Regions from separate parts of the Clostridium sp. ATCC BAA-442 genome, predicted to be linked through region 2. Evidence: riboswitches for the same ligand, from Rfam matches in the RefSeq annotation. Region 2 holds a riboswitch; each other region holds the start of a gene.
The links. Region 2 has a riboswitch for cobalamin ahead of ACESY8_RS14365 (energy-coupling factor ABC transporter permease). Riboswitches for the same ligand answer to the same signal wherever they lie in the genome.
Positions count from the first base shown of each region.

Region 1: linked by a shared signal. The riboswitch ahead of ACESY8_RS05360 (ABC transporter substrate-binding protein) and the one ahead of ACESY8_RS14365 (energy-coupling factor ABC transporter permease) in region 2 are both predicted to bind cobalamin.
Region 3: linked by a shared signal. The riboswitch ahead of ACESY8_RS05405 (homing endonuclease associated repeat-containing protein) and the one ahead of ACESY8_RS14365 (energy-coupling factor ABC transporter permease) in region 2 are both predicted to bind cobalamin.

Region 1 covers NZ_CAXSQB010000008.1:38,895-46,530, reverse strand. The annotation lists gene ACESY8_RS05375 (ABC transporter permease) at 1-544, opposite strand, end outside; gene ACESY8_RS05370 (ABC transporter substrate-binding protein) at 618-2,294, opposite strand; gene ACESY8_RS05365 (ABC transporter substrate-binding protein) at 2,328-4,004, opposite strand; gene ACESY8_RS05360 (ABC transporter substrate-binding protein) at 4,035-5,711, opposite strand; cobalamin riboswitch at 5,936-6,111, opposite strand; cobalamin riboswitch at 6,352-6,537, shown strand; gene ACESY8_RS05355 (nitrogenase component 1) at 6,664-7,636, shown strand, end outside.
Region 2 covers NZ_CAXSQB010000038.1:4,766-12,401, reverse strand. The annotation lists gene cobI (precorrin-2 C(20)-methyltransferase) at 1-434, opposite strand, end outside; gene ACESY8_RS14380 (ATP-binding cassette domain-containing protein) at 431-1,285, opposite strand; gene cbiQ (cobalt ECF transporter T component CbiQ) at 1,282-2,061, opposite strand; gene ACESY8_RS14370 (energy-coupling factor ABC transporter substrate-binding protein) at 2,061-2,351, opposite strand; gene ACESY8_RS14365 (energy-coupling factor ABC transporter permease) at 2,365-3,084, opposite strand; cobalamin riboswitch at 3,116-3,287, opposite strand; gene ACESY8_RS14360 (sirohydrochlorin cobaltochelatase) at 3,279-4,076, opposite strand; gene ACESY8_RS14355 (precorrin-8X methylmutase) at 4,092-4,739, opposite strand; gene ACESY8_RS14350 (cobyric acid synthase) at 4,744-6,240, opposite strand; gene ACESY8_RS14345 (pyridoxal phosphate-dependent aminotransferase) at 6,240-7,094, opposite strand; gene cbiB (adenosylcobinamide-phosphate synthase CbiB) at 7,316-7,636, opposite strand, start outside.
Region 3 covers NZ_CAXSQB010000008.1:49,783-57,418, forward strand. The annotation lists gene ACESY8_RS05395 (IbrB-like domain-containing protein) at 1-384, opposite strand, end outside; gene ACESY8_RS05400 (phosphoadenosine phosphosulfate reductase) at 374-1,693, opposite strand; cobalamin riboswitch at 2,281-2,556, shown strand; gene ACESY8_RS05405 (homing endonuclease associated repeat-containing protein) at 2,783-3,148, shown strand; gene ACESY8_RS05410 (PQQ-binding-like beta-propeller repeat protein) at 3,608-4,975, shown strand; gene ACESY8_RS05415 (S-layer homology domain-containing protein) at 5,721-7,636, shown strand, end outside.

The sequences.
Region 1 (7,636 bases), on a different contig from region 2:
CCGACAGGCCGCCGGAGGTAATGCCGCTGATGGGAAACAGCCCCATCTGGAACGCAAATACCATCAGAAACAGAATCGCCATGCAGTTGGTTGGAATGGTATTCAGAAAGAGCATAATGGGTGAGGCGATGGTGTCCAGCAGGCCGCCCTTTTTCCACCCCGCCCGCAGGCCCAGCCCTCCGCCCAGTACGGAGGAGAGCACAATGGCGGGTATGGTGAGCAGCAGCGTCCAGCGCATGCGGAACAAAACCGTCTCCAGCACCGGCAGCTTGGTACGGTAGGAATTCCCGAAGTCCAGGTGCAGCGTCTTGTTGAGATAGGTTATGTACTGGACCGGAAGGGGCTTGTCCAATCCATACTCCCGCCGGACCTCCTCAATCACCTCCGGCGCCTCCGCCTCCAGACGGAGATACTCGTCCTCACCGATAATGTGTACCACCGGGTCGCCAGGCATAAACCGGATGAGGATGAAATTGATGGTTATGATACAGAAGATGATAAAAACAGCCTCCACCAGGCGTTTTCCCAGACTCGCAAAGCACAAATAGCGTACCCCCTTCCTTTTTATATACAGAGCAGGGGCGCACGTCTCCGCCGCCCCTGCTCCCGGCCCTTGCTCAGCCGATCGGATGCAGATTGTACCAGGTCTCGCAGTTGATGACGCCCCAGCCGGGGAAGTTCGTCCATCCCTCGTATTTGTCGGTGCGGTAGGGGTAGTAGGCGGTATCCCAGCACAGGGCAATGCCGATGACCTCCTCCGAGGCAATCCTCTGCAGCTCTTTTACCTTGGCCACATAGTCCTCATCCCCCTGGGCGTTGAGCATATCGTTGTAGGCCTGGTCGAAGTCCTCCAGATCGCAGGTGCCCCACATGCTCAGATCGTCATTGAACATATACAGGAATGGCGTCTTATAGAAGGATACGCCCTGGGTAGCATAACAGATGTAGATCTCATAGGCCCCGTCATCCCGGAGCTGCTGCTCGTGGTCGGAATTGCGGATACTCTCCTCATCCAGGGTGCACTTGACGCCAACCTCCCCCAGATTGGTAACGATAATCTCAGCAATGCGCTGGTATAGCGCCGCCTTGGTAGCATTGTACTGGGGTGTGACCAATACATCCATAGGGGTTCCGTCGGGCCGCTCCCGCCAGCCGTCGCCGTCGGTGTCTACATACCCTGCTGCCTCCAGAATCGCCTTGGCCTGCTCCTGATCCTGCACCAGCTTGGGCAGGCTGTCGTCGTAGCCAATACCCGCGGGGGAGATGATGCCCTCGCCGGGTACCTGCCCGTCCTCACCGCCGATGGTGGTGGCCAGCAGCTCATAGTTCAGGGCATAGCGCACCGCTCTGCGGAACTCCAAATCATCGGTGGGCTGTTTCTGAAAGCCGAAGAGGATCTCGAACAGGCCCATGTTCATCCCCCTTCCGGGGTCTACCCCATCCACACCCGAGATGGAGGGCAGCATGGTGGGCGAAATCGGGTTGGAGTAGTCGTACATGGCGTCCACTTCCCCGGTGCGCAGGGCCATCACCAGGGCATCCTGGGAGTCGTAGCTGCGCACCGTCACGCTGCGTACCGTCAGGGCGCGGCCCATGTAGGTCTCCCCAACCGCCTCATAGTGCATGGTCTGCGCCTCCTCATCCACCTGGACAAGCTTATAGGGGCCGCAGCCGATGACAGCATCCTCGCCGGTGTAGCCGGAGGGATCCTCGATTCCTTCCCAGATGTGCTTGGGATACATACGCACAAAGACGGCGGAGTTCCCCAGGGTGAAATAGGCCGCCCCATCGGCCACCTGGAAGTCCACGGTGGTATCGTCTACCTTCTCCACGCCAGTGATCTTGGAGAGATAGCCAGACTTGAGTTTGTTGTTCATCAAATCGACCGTAAAGATGACATCGTCAATCGTAAATGGCTCTCCATCATGCCACGTAATTCCCTGATCCGTGGCAAAGGTAGCCCGGATGGTGCTGCCCTTGTCCAGAATCTCCCAGGAGGTCATCAGGTTGGGCTGCATCTCGTTATTCTCATCCCGCACCAGCCAGGTTCCGGCGCAGAAGGCATTGTAGTTCATGCGGCCGAAGGAGCCGCTCTCCGAGGCCAGCGTCCGTGGAGTGACCTCCTTGCAGATGCCGATCTTCAGCTCCTCCACCACGCCGGCGGAGGCCGTCCCCTCCGTCTGCGCCGGAGCGCTCTGGGGTACTCCGCTCTCCTCCGGCGTCTGCGCGGAGCAGCCAAATAGCCCCAGCGTCAAGGCCCCGGCCAGGAGCAGGGAAAGCACTTGTTTTTTCATGCGGAAAATACTCCTTTCATATTCAGATGCCGCTTAACGAACGGGGCGCAGGCTATACCAGGTCTCGCAGTTGATCACGCCCCAGCCGGGATAGTTCGTCCACCCCTCGTATTTGTCCGTGCGGTAGGGAAAGTACGCCTTGTCCCAGCAGAGGGCTTCCCCGATGTACTGCTCCGCATTGATCTGCTGAAGGAGCTTGGTTCCCTCAATGTAGGCCTTCTCATCAGACGCCTGCCGCCTGGTCTCATACGCCTCTACAAACTCCGGCAGATCACAGGTGCCCCAATTGCCATCCAGGGTATTGTCAATAAAGTAATAATAGCAGGAGGTCTGAGACGCCATTCCGGAAGTGCAGTAGCAGATAAAGATCTGGTAGGTTCCCTCCTTGCAGAGCTGATCCTCATATTCCTCATTGGTAATGCTCTGCTCGTCCACATGGGCCTTAACCCCAATGGCATCCAGGTTTTGAACCATGACCTCTGCAATCCGCAGGTAGATCTCGCGGCGTGTGCTACTGTTCTGGGGGGAAACCAGAATATCCATGGGGCTGCCGTCCGGCATCTCCCGGTAGCCGTCTCCGTCCACATCCAGGTAGCCGCCTTCATCCAGAGCGGCCTTCGCTGCCTCCAGATTCTGTTCCAGCTTGGGCAGCGTCTCATCATAGCCGAGATTCGGCGGCGCAATGACCCCCACCCCGGGTACCTGGGCATCCTCACCGCCGATGGCGTCGGCCAGCAGCTCGTAGTCCAGGGAAAGCGTGACTGCTTTTCGGAAGTTCAGGTCGTCCGTAGGCCCTTTCCGGAAACCGAACATGATCATATAGCTGCCCGTATTGTCACTCATACCGGGCTCCACGTGCTCCACACCCGTGATGGAGGATGCCATAGTGGCCGGGATGGGACTGGCATAGCTATACATGGCGTCAATTTCGCCATTGCGCAGAGCCATGACCAAAGCATCATTGCTGTCAAAGGACCGGAGTGAAACCTTCTTTACCGTCACCTCGCGGCCCAGATAGGTGTCGCTTACGGCCTCGTAGTAGCTGGTCTGAGCATCCTCGTCCAAGCTGACAAAGCGGTAGGGGCCGCAGCCGATGACAGCATCCTCCCCACGGTAGTCCTTGGGGGCGTCAATGTTCTCCCAAATGTGCTTCGGCTGGACGTAGAAATAGCCAGCCACCAGCTTGAGCCACTGGTAGGCACCGGGTTCCTTCAAAACCACCTTGATGGTGTCCTCGTCCACCTGCTCAGCATGGTCCACATAGGAGCCGTAACTGGATTTGCGCACATTGATGTTATAATCGAAGGTAAACAGCACATCGTCCATGGTCAGGGGCTCCCCATCATGCCAGGTGATGCCCTGGTCCAGCGCCAAGTCACAGGTGATGGTAGTGGAGTCTTCACTGACCGTCCAATCTGCAACAAGGAATGGCTCTACCTCGCCGTTGGGCCCCGTCTGCCAGAAGGGCGCTGTCACAAAGGAGTTATAGCACATCTTTCCAAATGCGCCGCTCTCCACAAAGGTGGTAAAGGTGTCGTTTGCGGCGGTGGTCCCGAGGTGCAGCTCCTCCACCACGCCGGCGGAGGAGCTGCCCGCCGTTTCGGCAGGAGAGCTCTGAGGTGCGCTCTCCGCCGCCGGCTGCGCAGAGCAGCCGAACAGGCTCAGCGCCAGCGCGCCGGCTAAAAACAGGGAAAGGGCTTGCTTTTTCATTTGAAAACCGCTCCTTTCATACCGCGTCTATTAGACTGCGGGCCGGGTGGAGAACCAGGTCTTGTAGTTGATCACGCCCCAGCCGGGGAAATTGGTCCAGCCCTCATAGTGGTCGGTACGGTAGGGGAAGTAGGCCTTGTCCCAGCACAGAGCCAGTCCCACCACCTGTTCATCGGCAAGCGCTTGCAGCTCCTTCATGGCGGCGTTGTACGCCTCGTAGCTGCCGGCGGTCTTCTTGGCCTCATAGGCGGCGACAAACTCCGGGAGCAGGCAGGTGCCCCAGCGGTTGTTGTCGTTATCCCCGATCATGTACATGAAGGCGGTGTCATACATGGCCACGCCGGGAGAGGTATAGCCGATGTAGAGCTCATAGGTGCCCTGCTTGCGGACCTCGGTGGCGTGGTCGGAGTTGCGCACGCTCTCCTCGTCCATGGTAGTCTGCACGCCCACGGCCTCCAGATTGGTCTTGAGCACTTCGGCGATGCGCAGATAGAGGGCCTGACGGGTCTTGTTGTACTGGGGAGTAATGAGGACATTCAGCTCGCTGCTGTCGGGCATATCCCGCCAGCCGTCGCCGTCAGCATCCACATAACCGCCCTCATCCAGCAGGGCGTTGGCTTCGTCCACGTCCTGAGCCAGCTCGGGCAGCGAGCCGTCAAAGCCCTTATTGGGGGGCGCCACGATACCGGCGTGGGGGATCTGGCCGTCCTCCCCTCCGATGGTGACGCGGAGCAGCTCGTAGTCCAACGCGGCCCGCACGGCCTTGCGGAAGATCAGGTCGTCGGTGGGCTGCTCGTTGAAGCCGAACACCAGTTGATAGTTGCCGGGGTTGTCGCTCATGCCGGGATCCAGCCCCTCCACTCCGGTGATGGAGTCCACCATGGTGGCGTTCAGGGAGTTGGAGTAGTCGTACATGGCGTCCACCTCCCCGCTGCGCAGGGCCATCACCAGGGCGTCGTGGCTGTCGTAGGTGCGCACGGTCAGCTTGCGCACGGTCAGCTCCTGTCCCATGTAGGTATCCGACACCGCCTCTAGGGTCATGCTCTGGGCCTCCTCGTCCACGCCTGTGAGCTTGTAGGGGCCGCAGCCGATAGCGGCGTCCTCGCCGGTGTACTCGGCGTATTCGCCCTCCACCTTGGACCACACATGCTCCGGCCGAAGGGTGACGAAGTTAGCCATGCTGTTGAGCATGGTGAAGGCCTTGCCGTCGGTCAGCGTCAGGGTGGCCGTGGTCTCATTCACCGCCTCCACCCCTGTCAGGCCGCTGCAATAGCTGGACTTGCGGTCGATCAGATATTGGAAGGTAAACACCACGTCATCCATGGTCACAGGTTCACCGTCGTGCCAGGTGAGGCCCTGATCTGTGGCAAAGGTGGCGGTAATGGTATTCAAGTCGCCGCTCAGCTCCCAGCCCGTCATGAAAAAGGGCTGAACCTTGCCATTCTCATCGGTGACTACAAAGGGAGCGGTGACCACCGCGTTGTAGTTGAGCTTGCCGAAGATACCGTTTTCCGTCATAACGTTGGCGCCGTCAATGGCGGCGGTGGTACCGATGCGCAGTTCCTCCACATAGGCAACGGAGGACTTGCCGCTCTCCACCGCTTCCGGCGGGCCGCTTTGGGTGGAAGCCGCCGGGTTCTGTCCCGCGCAGCCGGCTGCGGTCAGCGCAAGAGCGCTGGCCAGCAGAAGGGATGCCAGTCGTTTCATACATGTTCCTTCTTTCCTTCTCTTAAATTTCTATTCAAAACAGGGACGGTCCCCTGCTTTGGTCTTATAATGAAAGAGCATTCCTGTTTTGTCGTTAGAAAACAGGAATGCTCTTTGTCCTGGATATGCAAAAAGGGCACCGCCGTCCCCAGCGATGCCCAGTTAATGCCCCAATGACCGCGATATCCACCGCGGCAGCATCCAATTCTCCCTCGCCGAAAGAATAGAATCCGATAGACATGGCAGGTCTTCTGACTCCAGATCATCCGGCTTCGCTCACCTTCCCGGTTTCCCAGTGGTATTAAGCGGGCCGTCCCTGTTACAGCAGCGGGAGCTGTCGCAGACTTGCACTGCGTTCCCTTTTCAATACAAACGTATCACCATATCCTGCTATATGAAATTATGGATTCAGTATACACCGCCGTCCAAGGCCTGTCAATATGTGTCTAACTGCGCCGAATGCTCTCCACTTACGGAGCCTAGCGGCAACAGGCACATTCCATTCCCACCGGCTCACCGCCGCATCTGCTCTTCGCCGCCTGTAACGGGCGAACCAATCAAGTATAAGAAATCTCGCGTTGAGAGCAGTCACAGGAGATCACCCCCCTTTTCTTTCCGGCCGGGCTGTGCTATAATTCCTTCATATACGTTTTCAGCAAGTGGCCAGACTCCGTCTGGTTAGAGGGAATCGGGTGCAACTCCCGAGCGATCCGGTCACTGTAAGCGGGGAGCGGGCTGCAGATCGCCATTGCATGTTTCACATGTGAGAAGGCGCAGCACGTGACGAGCCGCAAGCCAGGAAACCTGCTTGCTGAATTTGTGGGGACGCTTCCGGTGAAAGCTGCTCCACAGGCCGCCGGCCCTGCCGGTGCGCCTGTCTGCAAGCCGGCTCCGCGTCAGAATACGCGGGGCCGGCGATTTTGCTTTCTCCGGGCAGAGAGGAGAAATGCGCATGCGACAGCCTTTTTTTGAAGATCTGATGACCGCGATGTACCCCTCCGGCCTGCTGCACACCTTTGGTGTAAACGGGAAGATCTCCGGCAGCGTGGGGGCGGTGGGGGAAATGCAGGAGGTGCTTCCGCTCCTCCACAGCCCGCGGGGCTGTGGGTTTCACTACCGCTATTCCGCCCGGCGTCGGCACCAGCCCTTTTACAGCGTGCTGACCTCCAATCTGGAGGAGCGGGACATCATCTGCGGCGGGGAGGAGAAGCTCCGCCAGGCCATACGGGACGCCTGGAGCCGCTACCGCCCCGGGCTCATCATGGTGATCCCCTCCCCGATCAGCGACATTCTGAACGAAGATGTGCGCTCCGTATGCGCCGAGCTGCGGCGGGAGGGTATTTCGGTAGTGGGCGTCCAGTCGGAGCTCTTCTCCCACCGGGACAAAAACTACACCCGGAACCGTCTGAAAGAGCTGGCCCACCAGACCATCACCGGCGACAACCGGCTGGAGATGGAGCTAAAGGGCTGCGGCTTCACCGAGGCGCTCTACGCCCTGGTGGAGCAGGTGATGGAGCCGTCCGCTCAGATCCCGCACAGCATCAACATCGAGACGGTGGGCTGGGGGAGCGAGGGAAAGGCCGCCCTGCGGGAGCTGGAGGTCTTTTTGAACGGCTGCGGGATTCAGGTGAACACGTGGATCCCCAGCGCCCCCCTCTCCTCTCTGGTACACGCCCCGGCCGCGGAACTGAATCTGGTCAAGCGGGTTCGCTGGGCCAGACGCATGCGGGAGAAATTCGGAACCGCATACCTTCACATCGGCGGCGCGGGACGCTACGCCGGACTGGATGGAATCTGCACCTTTTACCGGGACATTGGACAGGCCCTCCGCATGGAGGCGGCGGTGGAGCCCGTCGTCCTGGCGGCGCGGGCCCAGGCCCTGGAGGAGACGGCGGAGGCCCGCCGCCGCCTGGGGCAGGCCCGGG
Region 2 (7,636 bases):
GACTTCTCGCACAGGGCGGCACCCAGCCGGGCCGCCACCGCGCAGAAGGAGGGCACGCCGGGGATGATCTCCGCTTCATACCCCCGGGCCGTCACCTTGCGGTGGAGGTAGAGGTAGGTGGAGTAGACGGTGGGATCGCCCAAAGTGAGGAAGGCCACGTCCTTCCCCCCGTCCAGCAGGGCGCACACCCGGTCGGCGTTGGCCTCATAGGCCGCGTCCAGGGCGGCCTCGTCCCGCACCATGGGGGCGTCGCAGAGGAGAATCTCCTTCCCCTCGGCCAGCTCTCCGGCGATGGTCAGCGCGGTCTTCTCCCCGCTGCCCTTGTCAGGCACCGCCAGCACCGCCGCCTGGGCGATGATCCGCTGGGCCTTGCGGGTAATCAGTTCCGGATCGCCGGGGCCCACCCCGACGCCGTACAGAATGCCTCGTTTCACAATAACTCCTCCTGTTTCAACAATCGCAGCAGTTCCCGCCGGGCCGCCCCAATGGTGCCCACCGGGGTCACGTCCAGGCCGTCCCGGTCGCGGAGAATCGCCATCAGATGGGCGATGCGGGGCAGGCGCAGGTGGTTGGCCCGCAGCAGCTCCGCCTTGGTGAACAGCTCCTCCGGCGTTCCCTGGGCCAGCACGCTTCCCCCGCCCAGCAGGTAGGCGTAGTCGCAGCACAGGGGCACCACGTCCATGTCGTGGGTGGCCATGAGAATGGTCATGCCCTGGCTGTCCCGCAGGCTGGTCAGCAGCTCCAACAGATCGCTCACCCCCTGGGGATCCAGTCCGGCGGTGGGCTCATCCAGAATCAGCGCCTCCGGCTCCATGACCAGCACGCCGGCGATGGCCACCCGCTTCTTCTGACCGAAGGAGAGCGCGTGGGTGGGCTTGTCCCGCAGGTGGGACACCCCCGTGCGCTCCATGGCTGCCTCCACCCGGCGGCGCACCTCCGCCTCGGGCAGGCCCAGGTTGACCGCACCGAAGGAGATATCCCGGTACACGTCGGCGGAGAAGAGCTGGTCGTCCGGATCCTGGAAGACAATGCCCACCCGGCGGCGCAGCTCGGTCAGCCCCTTCCGATCCCGCTTCACCGGCACGCCGTCCAGCAGAATCTCCCCGTCGGACGGCTGGAGCACGCCGTTCAGGTTCAGAAACAGGGTGGACTTGCCCGCCCCGTTGGCCCCCAGAATGCCCGTGATCTTTCCCCGTTCGGCCCGGAGGTTAATGCCCTTCAGCGCCGCCGTGCCGTCCTCATAAATATAGCGCAGCTCTCTGGCCTCAATCGCGGCCTCCATCATCCCATCACCCTCCTCTCGAAATACCATGCCGCCAGCTGAACCGCCGCCACCGCCGCCGTCAGCGGGTAGAGCCACGCCCCCCGCGCATAGTCGCCGGACAGGGTGACCAGGCTTCCGCTGTAGCCGCGGGACTCCAGGGCGGTATACACCCGATCCGCCTTCCGCCACGCCCGGAGAAACACCATGGAGGCCAGGGTGCCCAGGGAGGACAGGGAGCGGCGCAGCCCCTGATAGCCCAGCCGGGACTCCTGGGCCAGGCGGATGCGGGAGGCGGTCTCGGTCAGGACAAAGATAAAGCGGTAGATCAGTTCCATCAGCTCCACCATCAGGTGGGGCACGTGCAGCCGCTCCAGCGCCATGGTCACATCGGTCATCGGGGTGTTCAGCGCCAGGAAGTACATGGCTCCCACCGCCCCCAGTGCCTTGCAGAACAGCCGCCCGGCCCGGAGCAGCGCCGCCCCGTCAAAGCCCCACAGCCGCTCCCCCACCGGCACGGCCAGCAGCACCGGCGCGCCCTGGGGGTAGCTGTTGATCAGGATCGTCACGCATCCGACGGCCAGGAAGGCCATCGGGATGCACAGAAAGCGCAGGAAGACGCGGGGGCTGAGTCCGCCCAGGGCGGTAACCAGCCCCCACATCCCCAGCAGGGTGACCAGGCCGACCGTTACGCTGTCGCAGAGCAGGCAGAGCACCAGCGCCGAGCCGGTCAGAAGCAGCTTCGGCATGGGGGAGATTCGCCGCAGCCGCGATTGATAGGCGTAGCGGTCGGTTCCCATCAGCCCTGATCCCTCTTTTCCGGCTTTTTGGTGATGCGGCCCAGGACGAAGCCCACCACGCCCGCGCCGATGGCGGCCTGGAGGGCGAAGAGGAGGGACTCCACCTCGCCGCTGGCCGGCTCCAGAATCGGCTCAAACCAGGGCTCATAGTCGGGCTGAAGCTCCAGGATCACTTCTTCCGCCTGGCCGTCCGCGCCGCCGAACTCGGCGTTGGGCAGCAGCCACAGCGGCAGCGCCGCCAGCAGCACCACCAGCACGATCAGGATCAGATTTTTCTGCCATACCTTCATTCCGGTTCCCTCCTTACAGCACGCACAGGGCGTGGAGCTCTTCCCGGCTGTACTTCTCCAGCACATTGAACACCACCACGGTCAGCAGGCCCTCGGCGATGGCCAGAGGGATCTGCGTGACGGCGAACACCATCAGGAATTTCCCAATGCCGCCGTTGACCACCCCCAGCTGCACCGAGGTCACCACATAGGTGAACAGGTCGCCCAGCGCGGCCGCGGCGAAGACCGCCACCGCCGCCGGGGCGTTTGCCTTGCGCAGCAGCTTGTAGACCGCCCAGGACACGATGGGGCCGGCGATGGCCATGGAAAAGGTGTTGGCCCCCAGGGTGGTCAGGCCGCCGTGGGCCAGCAGCAGAGCCTGGAACAGCAGGACGATCAGCCCCAGCACCGCCATGGTCATGGGCCCGAACAGGATGGCGCCCAGCCCCACGCCGGTGGGGTGGGAGCAGGAGCCGGTTATGGAGGGGATTTTCAGCGCGGAGAGCACAAAGGCAAACGCTCCGCACATGGCCAGCAGGATTTTGGCCTTGGGGGCCTGGGCGATCTTCTTCTGGATGGAGAGGAAGCCCGCCACCACAAAGGGGACGCATACCACGCCCCAGCCGGCGGCCCAGCCCACCGGCAGGTAGCCCTCGGCAATGTGCATGGCCGAGGCGCTCATGGTGAGCACGCCCAGCAGGCCGACGAGCACCGCTGCCGTGCGCAGAAGCCGTGTGTTTCGTTGATTCATCATGTGTTTCATCCTTTCCTATCGCTCGTAGGTGGCTGTGAATTCGGAGCCGGCACGGTTTTCCGGCTTGAGCGTCTCCGCCGCTGCGCGCCTTCCCGGGTCGCCCCAGTGGCCCGTGCGCACCGGCTGTTCTCTTACGGCAGCGGGACTGCGCGGGATTTGCACCCGTCTTCCCGTTTCCGGCCCCCGGATCTATATCAACAGGCTTCCGCCTGGAGCTGTTCCGCCTGCCTGGCGTGCTCCACAAACAGCGCCCGCACCGCCGGGTACTCCCCCAGGCCGGTGAGCACGCAGGCCGTCTCGTAGCCCTCGGCCTCCAGACGCCGCCGCCAGGAGTCCTCCTCATCCCCCGCCAGATCGTTCTTGGCGTGATCCCCCGCCACGGTCATCAGGGGGCGCAGCTCCACCCTCCGCACCTGGGGGCGCTCCTTTAGCCGGCGCAGGGCCTCCCCGAAGCCAGGGTAGCCCTCCACCGTGCCGATCACCACGTCCTTCCGACCCAGATCGTGGAAGGTGTACTCCATCAGGGCATAGGCCGAATTGGCCTGGTGCTCCGAGCCGTGGCCCATGTAGAGCACGGCGGTGTCCGCCCGCTGGGCTGGCAGCGCCTCCATCAGGGCGCGGCCCAGGGCCGCGTAGTCCTCCGCCGCCGTTAGCAGGGGGCGGCCGAAGGCCATGCGGGCAAAGCGGGCGCGGTACGGCTCCGCCTGGGTCAGCAGCTTGTGGTACTCCTCCCCGTTCATCACGTGGGTGGGCTGCACCACCACGTCGGTACAGCCCCCGGCCAGCAGGCGCTCCAGCGCCTGGGGCACGTTGTCGATGTGGGTGCCCTCCCCCGCCAGCTTGCGGAGGATCATGCCGCTGGTAAAGGCCCGGCGCACCGCCCGCTCCGGGAAGGCCGCGGCCAGCTCGGCCTCAATGGCCGCGATGTTTTTCTCCAGGGTGTCCCGGTGGCTGGTGCCGAAGGACACCGCCAGAACCGCTCTCTCTGTCATCGTGCGTCCCTCCCGTTATTCCCGCGCGTTGTTGCTGGCCTGATAGAGCATGGCGTTGCAGATGGCGGCGGCCACGTTGCTGCCGCCCTTCCGCCCCCGGGCCACGATGTGGGGCACGTCCAGGGTGAGCAGCAGCTCCTTGCTCTCCACCACGTTCACGAAGCCCACCGGCACGCCGATGACCAGGGCGGGCCTGAGCTCCCCCGCGTCGATCAGCTCGCAGGCCCGCACCAGGGCGGTGGGGGCGTTGCCGATGGCCAGCACCAGCGGCCCCTCCAGCCGGGCGGCCCGCTCCATGGACACGGTGGCCCGGGTCTCCCCCCGGGCCTTGGCCTCGGCGGCCACGTCCGGGTCGGACATGAAGCACACCGCCCGGCCGCCGAATTTCTCCAGCACCCGCTTGTTCACCCCGGAGAAGGCCATCTGGGTGTCGGTGACGATGGTGCAGCCCTGCCGTATGGCCGCGATGCCCGCCTCCACCGCCCCGGCGGAAAAGACCAGATTGTCGGCGTACTCAAAGTCCGCGGTGGTGTGGATCACCCGCTTGACCACGGGCAGCTGCTCCGCCGGGAACACCCGCTCCCCCAGCTCCTGGCCGATGAGCTCCATGCTCCGGGCCTCAATGTCCGCGGGGGCCACCCGCTGCAATTCGATGTGTTTCATGTCTCTATTCCTCCCCGTTGAGAATCCGGTAAATGCGTTTCATATCCAGGCTGGCCCGCAGGCCGGCCGCCAGCTTGTCGTACTGCTGCTGGGCGTACGCCTGCCAGTCCACGCTGGCCGCGCCCGGCTCCAGCCCCTTGGCCGCCAGCAGGGCGTTCACCAGGGCGGCGGCCGCCGCCGCCTTGTCGAAAATGCCGTGGACGTAGCAGCCCCACACGTTGCCCGCGCTGAGGCCGTCGGAGCGCCGCTCCCCGGTCTGGGTGGTGAACTCCGCCAGGGGGGCCGCCCCGCTCTCGGTGCGGCCCATGTGGATCTCGTAGCCCTCGAAGGCCACGCCGGCCAGGGCGCGGAAGAGCCCCTCCGGGGCGCGGAAGGCCCCCGTCACCCGGGTGCGGGTCTTTTCCCCCTGGAACACCGTGTCGGCGGGAAGCAGGCCCAGGCCCCGGAGGGAGCCGCCCCCCTCCACCCCGTCGGGGTCGGAGACGGTATTCCCCAGCATCTGATAGCCGCCGCAGATGCCGATCACCGCTCCGCCGGCCGAGGCGTGCTTGAGCACGGCGGTCTCCATGCCGCTCTCCCGCAGCCAGCGCAGATCGTCCATGGTGTTCTTGGTGCCGGGGAGGATCACCAGATCGGGGCGCCCCAGCTCCCGGGGATTGCGGACGTAGCGGAGGGTGACCTCCTCCATCCGCTCCAGGGGGTTGAAGTCGGTGAAGTTGGACAGGCGGGGCAGGCGCACCACCGCAATGTCCACCAGGCCCACCCTTCCCCCTCCGCTCAGGCGGTGGGAGAGGGAGTCCTCGTCGTCCACATCCACGTCCATCATGGGGACAACTCCCAGCACCGGCTTGCCGGAGAGGGCCTCCAGCTGCCCCAGACCGGGGCGGAGGATATCCACATCCCCCCGGAATTTGTTGATAATCAGGCCCTTGATCCTCGCCTGCTCGTCCGGCTCCAGCAGCTTCACCGTGCCGTAGAGGGAGGCGAACACGCCCCCCCGGTCGATGTCGCCGCACAGGAGCACCGGGGCGTTAGCCCGGCGGGCCATGCCCATGTTCACAATGTCGTCCTGCCGTAGGTTGATCTCCGCCGGGCTGCCCGCCCCCTCGATGACGATAATGTCGTACTCCGCCGCCAGGGACTCGTAGGCCGCCATCACCTCGGGGATGAGACTCTTGCGATAGCGGAAGTACTCCCCCGCCGCCATGGTGCCCCGGGGCACGCCGTTGACGATCACCTGGGAGCCCACGTGGCTGGTGGGCTTGAGCAGGATGGGGTTCATCCGCACGTCGGGGGCCACCCCCGCCGCCTCGGCCTGCACCACCTGGGCCCGGCCCATCTCGAAGCCGTCGGGGGTGATGGCGGAGTTAAGGGCCATATTCTGGGATTTGAAAGGGGCAACCTTATAGCCGTCCTGGGCAAAGATGCGGCACAGCCCCGCCGCCAGCAGGGACTTGCCCGCGTTGGAGGCGGTTCCCTGGATCATAATCGCGTTGGCCATCACAACACTTCCTTTAAGGCGGCCAGCAGCCGCCGGTTTTGTTCCGCCTGTCCCACACACACCCGGTACCAGTCGTTCCCCAGGCCGTGGTAGTTGGCGCAGGAGCGGATGAGCACGCCCCGCATGAGCATCCGCTCCTTCAAATCGGCCGCGCCCGCCGCCCGGAACAGCAGGTAGTTAACCTGTCCAGGCACCACCTCCAGCCCCAGGGCGGTCAGGCCGTCCGACAGGGCGGGGCGCTCCGACGCCAGCAGGGTCCGGGCCTTCTCCGGCCAGTCGGGGCACTGCTCCAGGGCGGCCAGCCCCGCCGCCTGGGCGGGGGTGGAGACGCTCCAGGGCGGGCCGGCGGCGGCCATCCGCTCCAGAAGTCCGCCGTTGGCGGAGAGGGCGTAGCCCAGCCGCAGGCCCGCCATGGCGTAGCTCTTGGTGAAGGCCCGCAGGAGCAGCAGGTTGGGGTGCTCCGCCAGACAGGGGGCCAGCCCCGGCCCCGCCCCGTCGGAGAGGGGCAAAAAGCACTCGTCCACCGCCAGCACCGCCCCCACGGCCCGGCATTGCTCCGCCGCCGCCCGCAGCAGCGCCCCGTCCACCAGCCGCCCGGTGGGGTTGTTGGGGGTGCAGAGGAAGACCAGCTCCACCCCCGGCGCGATGACGTCCAGCAGCCCGCCGTCCACGTCAAAGCGGTTCTCCCGGCGCAGGGGGTGGCGCGTCACGGCGCACCCAGCCGCCGTCAGCGCCTCCTCGTACTCGGAGAAGGCCGGGGCGGTGACCAGCGCCCGCCGGGGCCGCAGGGCGTAGGCCAGCCGGAAGATCAGCTCCGCCGCCCCGCCGCCGCAGAGCACCTGCTCCGGCGCCACCCCGTCGTGGGCGGCGATGGCCGCCCGGAGCGGGGGCGGCCGCGGCGGCCGCCTGCACCGCCGGGGGCATCCCCAGGGGGTTCAGGTTGGCCGAGCAGTCCAGCACGTCGCCGCCGAAGCGGGCCCGCGCCGTGAGCACGTCGCCGCCGTGGGTATATGGGGTCATGGTGATTCCCTTCTCTCTGGTCAGGATGGTGGACGGGTGGGGCGGCGGGCCGGTGTTACGGGAACAGCAGAATCAGCAGGGGCACGCCGCAGAAGAGCAGCAGGGCAAAAAAGGCGGTGGCGTAGAGAATCCGGCCCGCCCGCAGGATGTCCAGGGCCTCCACCGGCCGCTGATCGTCGCCGATGGTGGGTTTATCCACCAGCTGGCCGAAGTAGTAGTTGGGCCCCGCCAGCTGGAGCTGGAGCGCTCCGGCGCAGGCCGCCTCGGTGTGGGCGGAGTTGGGGGACTTGTGCCTCTTCCGGTCCCGCCGGAAGATCCGCCAGGCGTTCTTCCCGTCGTAACCCGCCGCCGCGCCGCCCAGGCACATGAGCACCCC
Region 3 (7,636 bases), on a different contig from region 2:
ATGCAGTTCCTTGATTATATTGCTCATCAGATCCACATTATGGGATCCTCTGGCACGGTTGTGCCGTATGGTACTTGCCATACGGTTGGAGAGAGGCTTGTCGATCACTGCCACTGGAAGCATTCCCTGCTCCCGTTCATAGATATCCCGGTGTTCCTTCATTACGCGCCAGCGGTGGAAGCCATCTACAATGGCATATAGATCCTGTTTGGCAGAGTAATAGCAAACGATTGGCTGGGTATATCCGTCCTCCAGAATACTGAGGTAGAGTAGTTTCATCTCCGGAGGCGCTACACTGTTTGGATTATATGTATTGGGGATGATCTTTTCAAACGGCACAGCAATAATACGATAGGCCGGACTGCGAAACGGTTCACTTGTCATTTATGATCCCCCTATACTTCCGCTTAAATAGATCGACCCGCTTCTGCTCTTGCCGGGTCAGGCCGAAACCCATAAAGCGACAGGTGTGGTCATTTTTCAAAATACAATAGCACATCCGTTTCCAGCTTGGAATGTCTTTGGTACTCTTAATATCATCCGTATGATCCGGAATCGGTCCAAGAAAGACCACGCGGGATTTTTTATCTAGTGTATAGTTGGATACACCGTTTCGTTGAATCTGATATCCATGTTCCTCTAACTCACGAATGACTTCCTCAGAGAGCCCGCCGCCCGTTTCGTGCCAGAACTGAATCGAGGTCTTGAATTTTTTTACATAATTGTTTTGAAGCCGCTTGGGCAGCGTATCCAGCAGGAACTTTGTGTAGGACTGCCAGGTATGCCCCTCTGGCAGAGTGATGCTGCGATAGCCCATGGCTTTGGTCCGACCATAGATCGCACCAAAGTTGGCCCCCCGCACCCGGCCGACCAGCCTGGTCCAAATCTCCGGATCAATCACCCGGTATAAATTCAGCGCATCCTTGGAGTAATCATTGAACGGAGAGGCCACCCGCATCTGGTCGATCTTGAGCCCCGCCTGATAATACAGATCATAGAGTCGATTATATTCATAGCCAAACCGGGAAATCGCGACCCACACATCCCTGTTAGACCAGTCATAAAGGGGAGAAGCGCACCACACATCCTTGAACTGCTTGGAGATCCAACATTCTCCCTTATAGCCATGTTTCTTATTGACAAATCCGCTGTACCTCTGCAACGATTCATCTGCCCGCAATCCCAACAGACAAACAGTGCGTCCCCCGCCATGGCGTTCCTTATAAAAACGCCCAAACTGCTTAGCAAGGTCCTCCTGGTGCATCCGGTAGCGGTAATGATCGAACGGCTTATCCATATTGATGACATAGGAATAGCTGGGCATGGGACGCACCCACAGTTCAGGATGCCTGTCATCCCAGGGATACCAAAACATCTCATAGCTGGACAGGGCAGTTCGGGTAGCCATAGGCAGACATACCCAGTAGGGATCGACCTCAGACTCCAAACGCTCAAATGTTTTTGTGACATATTCCGTCGTCACTGTATATTGCGCCTCAAAATCCTGATGAAAGACGCCGACCGTCCGCTGTGGGTAATAAGTGCGCTTAAAATCCAGCAGGAGGTTCAGAAGAAGCCCACTGTCCTTACCGCCGCTGAACGAAACGTAGATGTTCTCAAACTCGCGGAACAAAAAATCAAAGCGCTCCTGTACTGCTTCATATACGTTTTTCTGAATGTATTCTCGTTTCATATCTCTCTATCTCAAAACGATGCAATGTTCGGTATGATTACTCTTTTGAAAATATTGTAAAAAATCCCCCCCCCTTAAATGCACGGACAGGAAACCGTGGTCATGTGTGCGACGACCAAACCAGCAGATGTTTAGAAGCCCGCTATTCAAGACCTGATCCTATTATGGTGTCCGTGATTGCATGATTAGGAGTTTAATTCGGCGCCCCCAAAAGCGAGCTGCAAGTTTACAGATGAAAATATTACCAAAATTATAACACTTTTCGACAAAAATCGCAATAGGAACAGGCGCCATCTCTATTTGTAAGTAAGTCCACGAAAAGGAGCCAACTCCATGACGGCCACAGGCCGAATTTATTTTTGCCTCCTTGGTCGAGATAAGTTAAATAGCGTTTGGAAAATTTTTGTGTTTGCCCCTTGCATTTCAAGAAAAAAGTTGTATAATGAACTCAAAAGAAAGCCATTTGTAAAGTACAAGTTTTACAAAAGATAGTTCTTTGAAGGGAATGGTTCCTGAGTCCCGCATGGGCAGAGCGGCATGCACCTTCCCGTAAAATTTAATATGAATCCGGCTTTTGTGGCAAATGCGCGACCCGGTTCCCGTCAGGGACCGGACACGCATCCTTGTTTCTGAACAAGGGAATCAGGTGAAATTCCTGGACATGTTTTGCAGCAGGAGCCGCGGCGAAAGCTGCGGGGACGTGCAATTCAATAGCTGTGATTGTGGAGTGTATCCGTTTTCTGCGAAAGCAGGTCACTGGCGGTCGTAATGGCTTAGCTGGGAAGGCGGCGGATATGCGCAGGCGGGCTTTAGGCCCGTCGGGACACATCAGTCAGAAGACCTACTAGGAGCTTACCCCCAATTCCTTGGGGCTGCTCTGAGATAAATGCCAAATGTGAGGAGGGCATGGGATAAGTGCCCCCTTCTACCCGAAATGGGTGCAAAAGCGGACGCATATTTTGCGTCCGCTTTTTATTCGCACGCTCGGGGGAAAGACGGACGTATCGGTATGCGTCCGTCTTTTTGTTTCTATTGCCCCAAGAGGTCTGCGGGGCAGCCGGATTGTGCCACAAGTCAGGAGGCTGTTTTGTGAGCGGCAAGTATTTCACCGGTGATCAGAAGCTCAGCAAAAAACTCATTGGGCGCACCAAGGAAGCGCTTCGTCAGCGAAATGTTCAGTTTGCCCAGACGCACGGTGACGCCAGCGACGAAGAGCTGCTGGACTATGTCCGGGGTGAGGCGGCACGGCTTGGAATGACGCCCAACGCCGGGGAGATCATCGGAGGCCACTTTATCGCGGTTCGCTTTGGCTGCTGGAAGAATGTGGTCACGGCGGCGGGGCTGGTCCCGCCGAAGAAGCAGAAGCCCCTCCCCAAGCGGCAGATCTTCAAGGAGGAGCTCCGCTGTCAGGCGAGAGAGCGGGCATACACAGAGCAACAGAACAGCAGCGAGTAATCCTGATGAAGAAGGGGATCCCCTTCTTCCGTCATAGGGGGCTACCCCTATGACGAGCCTCCTTTAGGAATCCAGCGGGCCTTCGCCCGTTTCAAATGGCCGAAGCGCGGCCGACAACTGAATAGCGGCATCGGAAGGGGATACCGGCCTGGGGAAGCGCGCGGGGAGAGGAGCGCGCCAAGGGCCGAACAACGCGGTCTGCGTCGGGGCGGACGGGAGCGCAGGAACGGGGTCCGGTGCTTGCGTAAGGGCGCGTTCACAGGCCGGACAGGCCGTGACGATAAGTAACATGGGAATTTTATGCGAACTGGAAAGGTCGGGTGGTTGGGAAATGTCTTTTGATTGCGGCCATGGGAGCATGCACGCCTATGGCTGCTGAGTCCGTGTGCATGCCGCACGGGGAATCCTGCTCGTGCGGCGGTCGAGCAAAGGAAGTTTAATTTTGAAGGAGAAAAAGCCATGCAAAAGATGAAAAACGGCAAAAAGGTTCTGTCCGTGTGCCTGTCTCTGGCGATGGCCGCGGGCATGCTGTCCACCAGCGCGTTCGCGTCTTGGAACGTCTACGGCGGCAGCAACAATCACAACGCGGTGGTGACGGAGGCTCCTACCACGCCGGATGCTTCCGGCCTGAACAGCTACATCCAACTTAAGTGTACCGGCTCCGGCTGGGATGGCGTGGACAACGTGCCTGTAATGCAGACGGTGAACGGGACTACCTATGCTTACGTTCTCTACGATGGCTATGGAGCCAGCGGCGCGCTGGTAGCCAAGATCAGGTGCGCGGAAAATGGCGGCAGCAGCATCGTCTGGACTACCGATCCCTATGGCACGGAGGGAACCTCTCTGAACGCCAAGAGCGGCTTCCAACTGTCTACCCCCTATCTGGACGACAAGGGTACCCCCGACGACGCGTCGGACGATACCCTCTATGTGGGTACCATCAGCCAGTATGACGACTACGAGGGCGGTGAGTGGCTTACCGGTACCGGCAGCAAGGTTATGGCTCTTACCGGCCTGGATCAGAACAAACCCACTGTGACGAATGTCCTGACCGGCATCAATGGCCAGATCAACACCCCCATCACCACCGACGGGACCTACCTGTACTTCGGCACCTGGCCCGGCGGCAGCCGCGCGGGAACCTACTATCAGGTCAAGCTCTCCGACTACTCGGTGAAGACCTTCACCCCCGACAGCTACGGCTTCTACTGGGCCGGCGCGGTGAGCGACGGCACCAACGTCTACTTCGGCAGCGACAATGGCCTGCTGTACTGGCGGAGCATCGCGGATTTTGACACAACCGGCGGCGTGCTGGATCTGACCGATGTGGCCAGCGACGCGGGCAATGTGCGCTCCACCGTCATGCTGGATGACGGCTACCTGTACTTCACCACCCAGGGCGGCTACCTGTGGTGCTGCTCCTATGATGACGGGCTGACGGTCGAGTGGCACATCAAACTGGGCGCCACCTCCACCTCCACCCCCACCAAGGTGGGCGACCGCATCTATGTGGGCTACTACTCCGGCTTTAGTGAAGGCGGCGTCCAGTGCCTGGATCTGGGAACTGGGAGTTTGAGTACTGTGGCCTCCGGCTTCCCGGTTCAGAGCTCTATCGTGGTGATGGGCGATGGCACCGGCACCGACTACCTGTACTTCAACACCAACGCCCAGAAGGGCGCCGGCTACTGCTACAGCTATGACGGCACGACCGGCAGCCAGGTTTGGGGCACAACGGGCGACACCTACGCCCTGGGCGGCATGGCCATTGACAACGGCTACGCCGTCTTTGGCAATGACTATAACCACCTGTATGTGGTGCACGACTGACAAGAGGGAGCGGAAAATGGCCGTCCCATGAGAGAATGATCTGAACCCCCGGGCGCCGACGTGTTCGGCGGCCGGGGACATTCATCTGTTGAAGGGCTTCTGGTGAAGGCTGGAAGACGAATTAGAGGAGGAGTCATCATTGCTGAAGAAGAGGAAGCTTCTTTCCATACTGTTGGTGCTGTCGCTTTTATGCTCGCTCTGTGCCCCGACGGCACTGGCTGTTGAACCGACTGAGAAACAGATCAAAATCGTGATCGATTTGAGGACGTATACAGGCGCTGTCTCAGGGCAGTTTAAGATAAGCGGGAATACTTATGAGATTAAGGCCGGAGAGCGCAACGAATATATAGTTAATGAAAAATTTCAGACTGAGGGTGGTGGCGGCGTTACATCTATCGTCACTAGTACTGTCACATTAGATAATTTTTCCCCAAGTGGATATAAGGGCTGGACCGTTAGCGGGACAGCAAGTAATGGTGAGCTGAATCAATATTTGCATGATCATGAGGATACGGGAAAATATGTCCTTTCTTATTCAAATAAGGAGGAAAAAACTTTTATAACGATTCAAGGCAACAAGTTGTCTTTCAAAATGACGAGGATGTCCCGAATCCTCAATAGTGATTATGGGCTTGGTGGGGGGAGCACGATCATCCTCGCTCCAGCACCGGCTGAATCAACGCATTCCGCGACCGTATCCGTCGCACAGGAGGGACGTGGTACGGCAGAGGCACTGAAAGGTACCGTGGCCGATCAATATGTACTCGCCGCTATGGGGGCAGAGGACTACGCGTTCGACTACTGGCTCGCGGAGGGAAGTTCTGACCGCATTTATGACAATCCGTATACCGTGAACCTGACGAAGAACACCAACTTTACCGCCTACTTCCGGGATCGCCGTGTTCTCACAGTTGAGAATGCTGGGCATGGAACCGCGTCCTTTTCCTATGTAAACTCCTCCAACGGCGCGGATCAGTACACCCTGACGGCCACGCCGGATGAACTCTATATGTTTGACTACTGGAGCTGGGAGGGCGTCCCAACCGGCGCGGAAAACAGCGCGCCGGAGGAGCAGGTGCTTCCAGATGAGGATATGCCGGAGGATGGCGGTGAGGCGGAGCCCGCCCCCTCCGAGCCGGAGACAACTGCGCCGCCGGAGGAAGCTGCCGACGGGACGGAGACCCCGCCGGATGAGACCGGCGCACCCACGGAAGAGCCTGCGCCAGCCGAGCCTGCCCCGGACGGGGCGGAGGATGCCACCGGGGCGGAAACGGCTGCACCCTCCCCGGTGGCTCTGCTGCGCCTGAACGCGGAGGAGACCCCCGATGTAGAGGAGACCCCCGATGTAGAGGAGACCCCCGCTCCCGTGGAGAATAATGGCCTCCAGGCGATAAACCTGGAGGAACTGACCCAGGACTGGGACAAGACGGCCAATCCCATGACGGTGGCCCTGGCCGAGGGCATGGAGAACGTGACCTTTACCGCCCACTTCAAGCTGGCGGAGGTCACCCTGGGCGAGGGTGCGTATCTGGAGGGAAGCGCATTTTCGGGGATCACTGTCAATCCGTCCTTCGCAGGGAAGGAGGGGGACACGCTTCCGGCGGGCAGCCGGGCCCGGCTCTACCTCCCTCTCAGCGTACCCTCCAAGATCCCGGACGGACAGCTCACCGTCACGCTCTACGGGGGCAGCTCGGCAGAAGGGACGCCTCTCAGCAGCAACGTCATTACACAGGATTGGGAGACCGGCAAGACCTATGACGTCGAGATCCCCATTGACCCGCTGCCCGACACAGAGCAGCTGACGGTGACGGCGTACATCCGAACCGCCGCGGGCACTACGGTGACGGCGGTGAAGACCTACGAGATCTCGACAGAGGCCAGCGAGAAGAACAGCGCGTTCACCTATGTGACCAGCCCCAACGTGCCCGCCGGAACCGAAGGCTCCACCACAGAGGCAGGGCCCGACATCCGCGGGGTGTCCGGCTGGACCGATCCGGAGACCGGAGAGGCCGAACTGTACTTCTACGGTAAGGACGGCGTCTACACCTGGGCGGACAGCGGGGACCGGGATCTGATGAGCATCAGCGACGGCCTGCCCACCATTACAGGAGACGCGGCTGGCGTCCTCGCCGTGGGGCCGGACGGACAGGGCGGCCTGCTGGCCGCTGTCAGCGAGGTGGGGAAGGAGATCGATAAGGTCACCACGCCGGGCTATCCGTCAGACGCCGAAGGGGTGACCCTCCGCGGGGTGCACTTTCTCTACCGCTACGACGGCACGTCCTGGAGCCAGGTGGATGCCTCCTGCTTCTCGGATTACCAGAAGATTTACAATCAAGAAGCATACGACCTGAATCAGCCCCGCGACCCCGGCGACGCGGTGGTCATCCTCTCGGGCGGCACCGTATGGCAGAACAAGTACCACTGGAACGGGACGAAGTGGGAAAAGAATGAACATGAGTTCAACTCCCTCTACCGGGTGAGCGACACGGAGATCTACGCCGGGGCGGCCGACGGCCTGTACCAATACAATGGTACAACCTGGAACAAGGTAGAAACCGCAAACATCTCCGGCTCGCTCGAGGTGGCGAGCGGCAACGCCGACGGCAAACTGCTCCTCATGGCAGGGAAAAATAATTATGACCCGTACCTGTGGGATGGCAG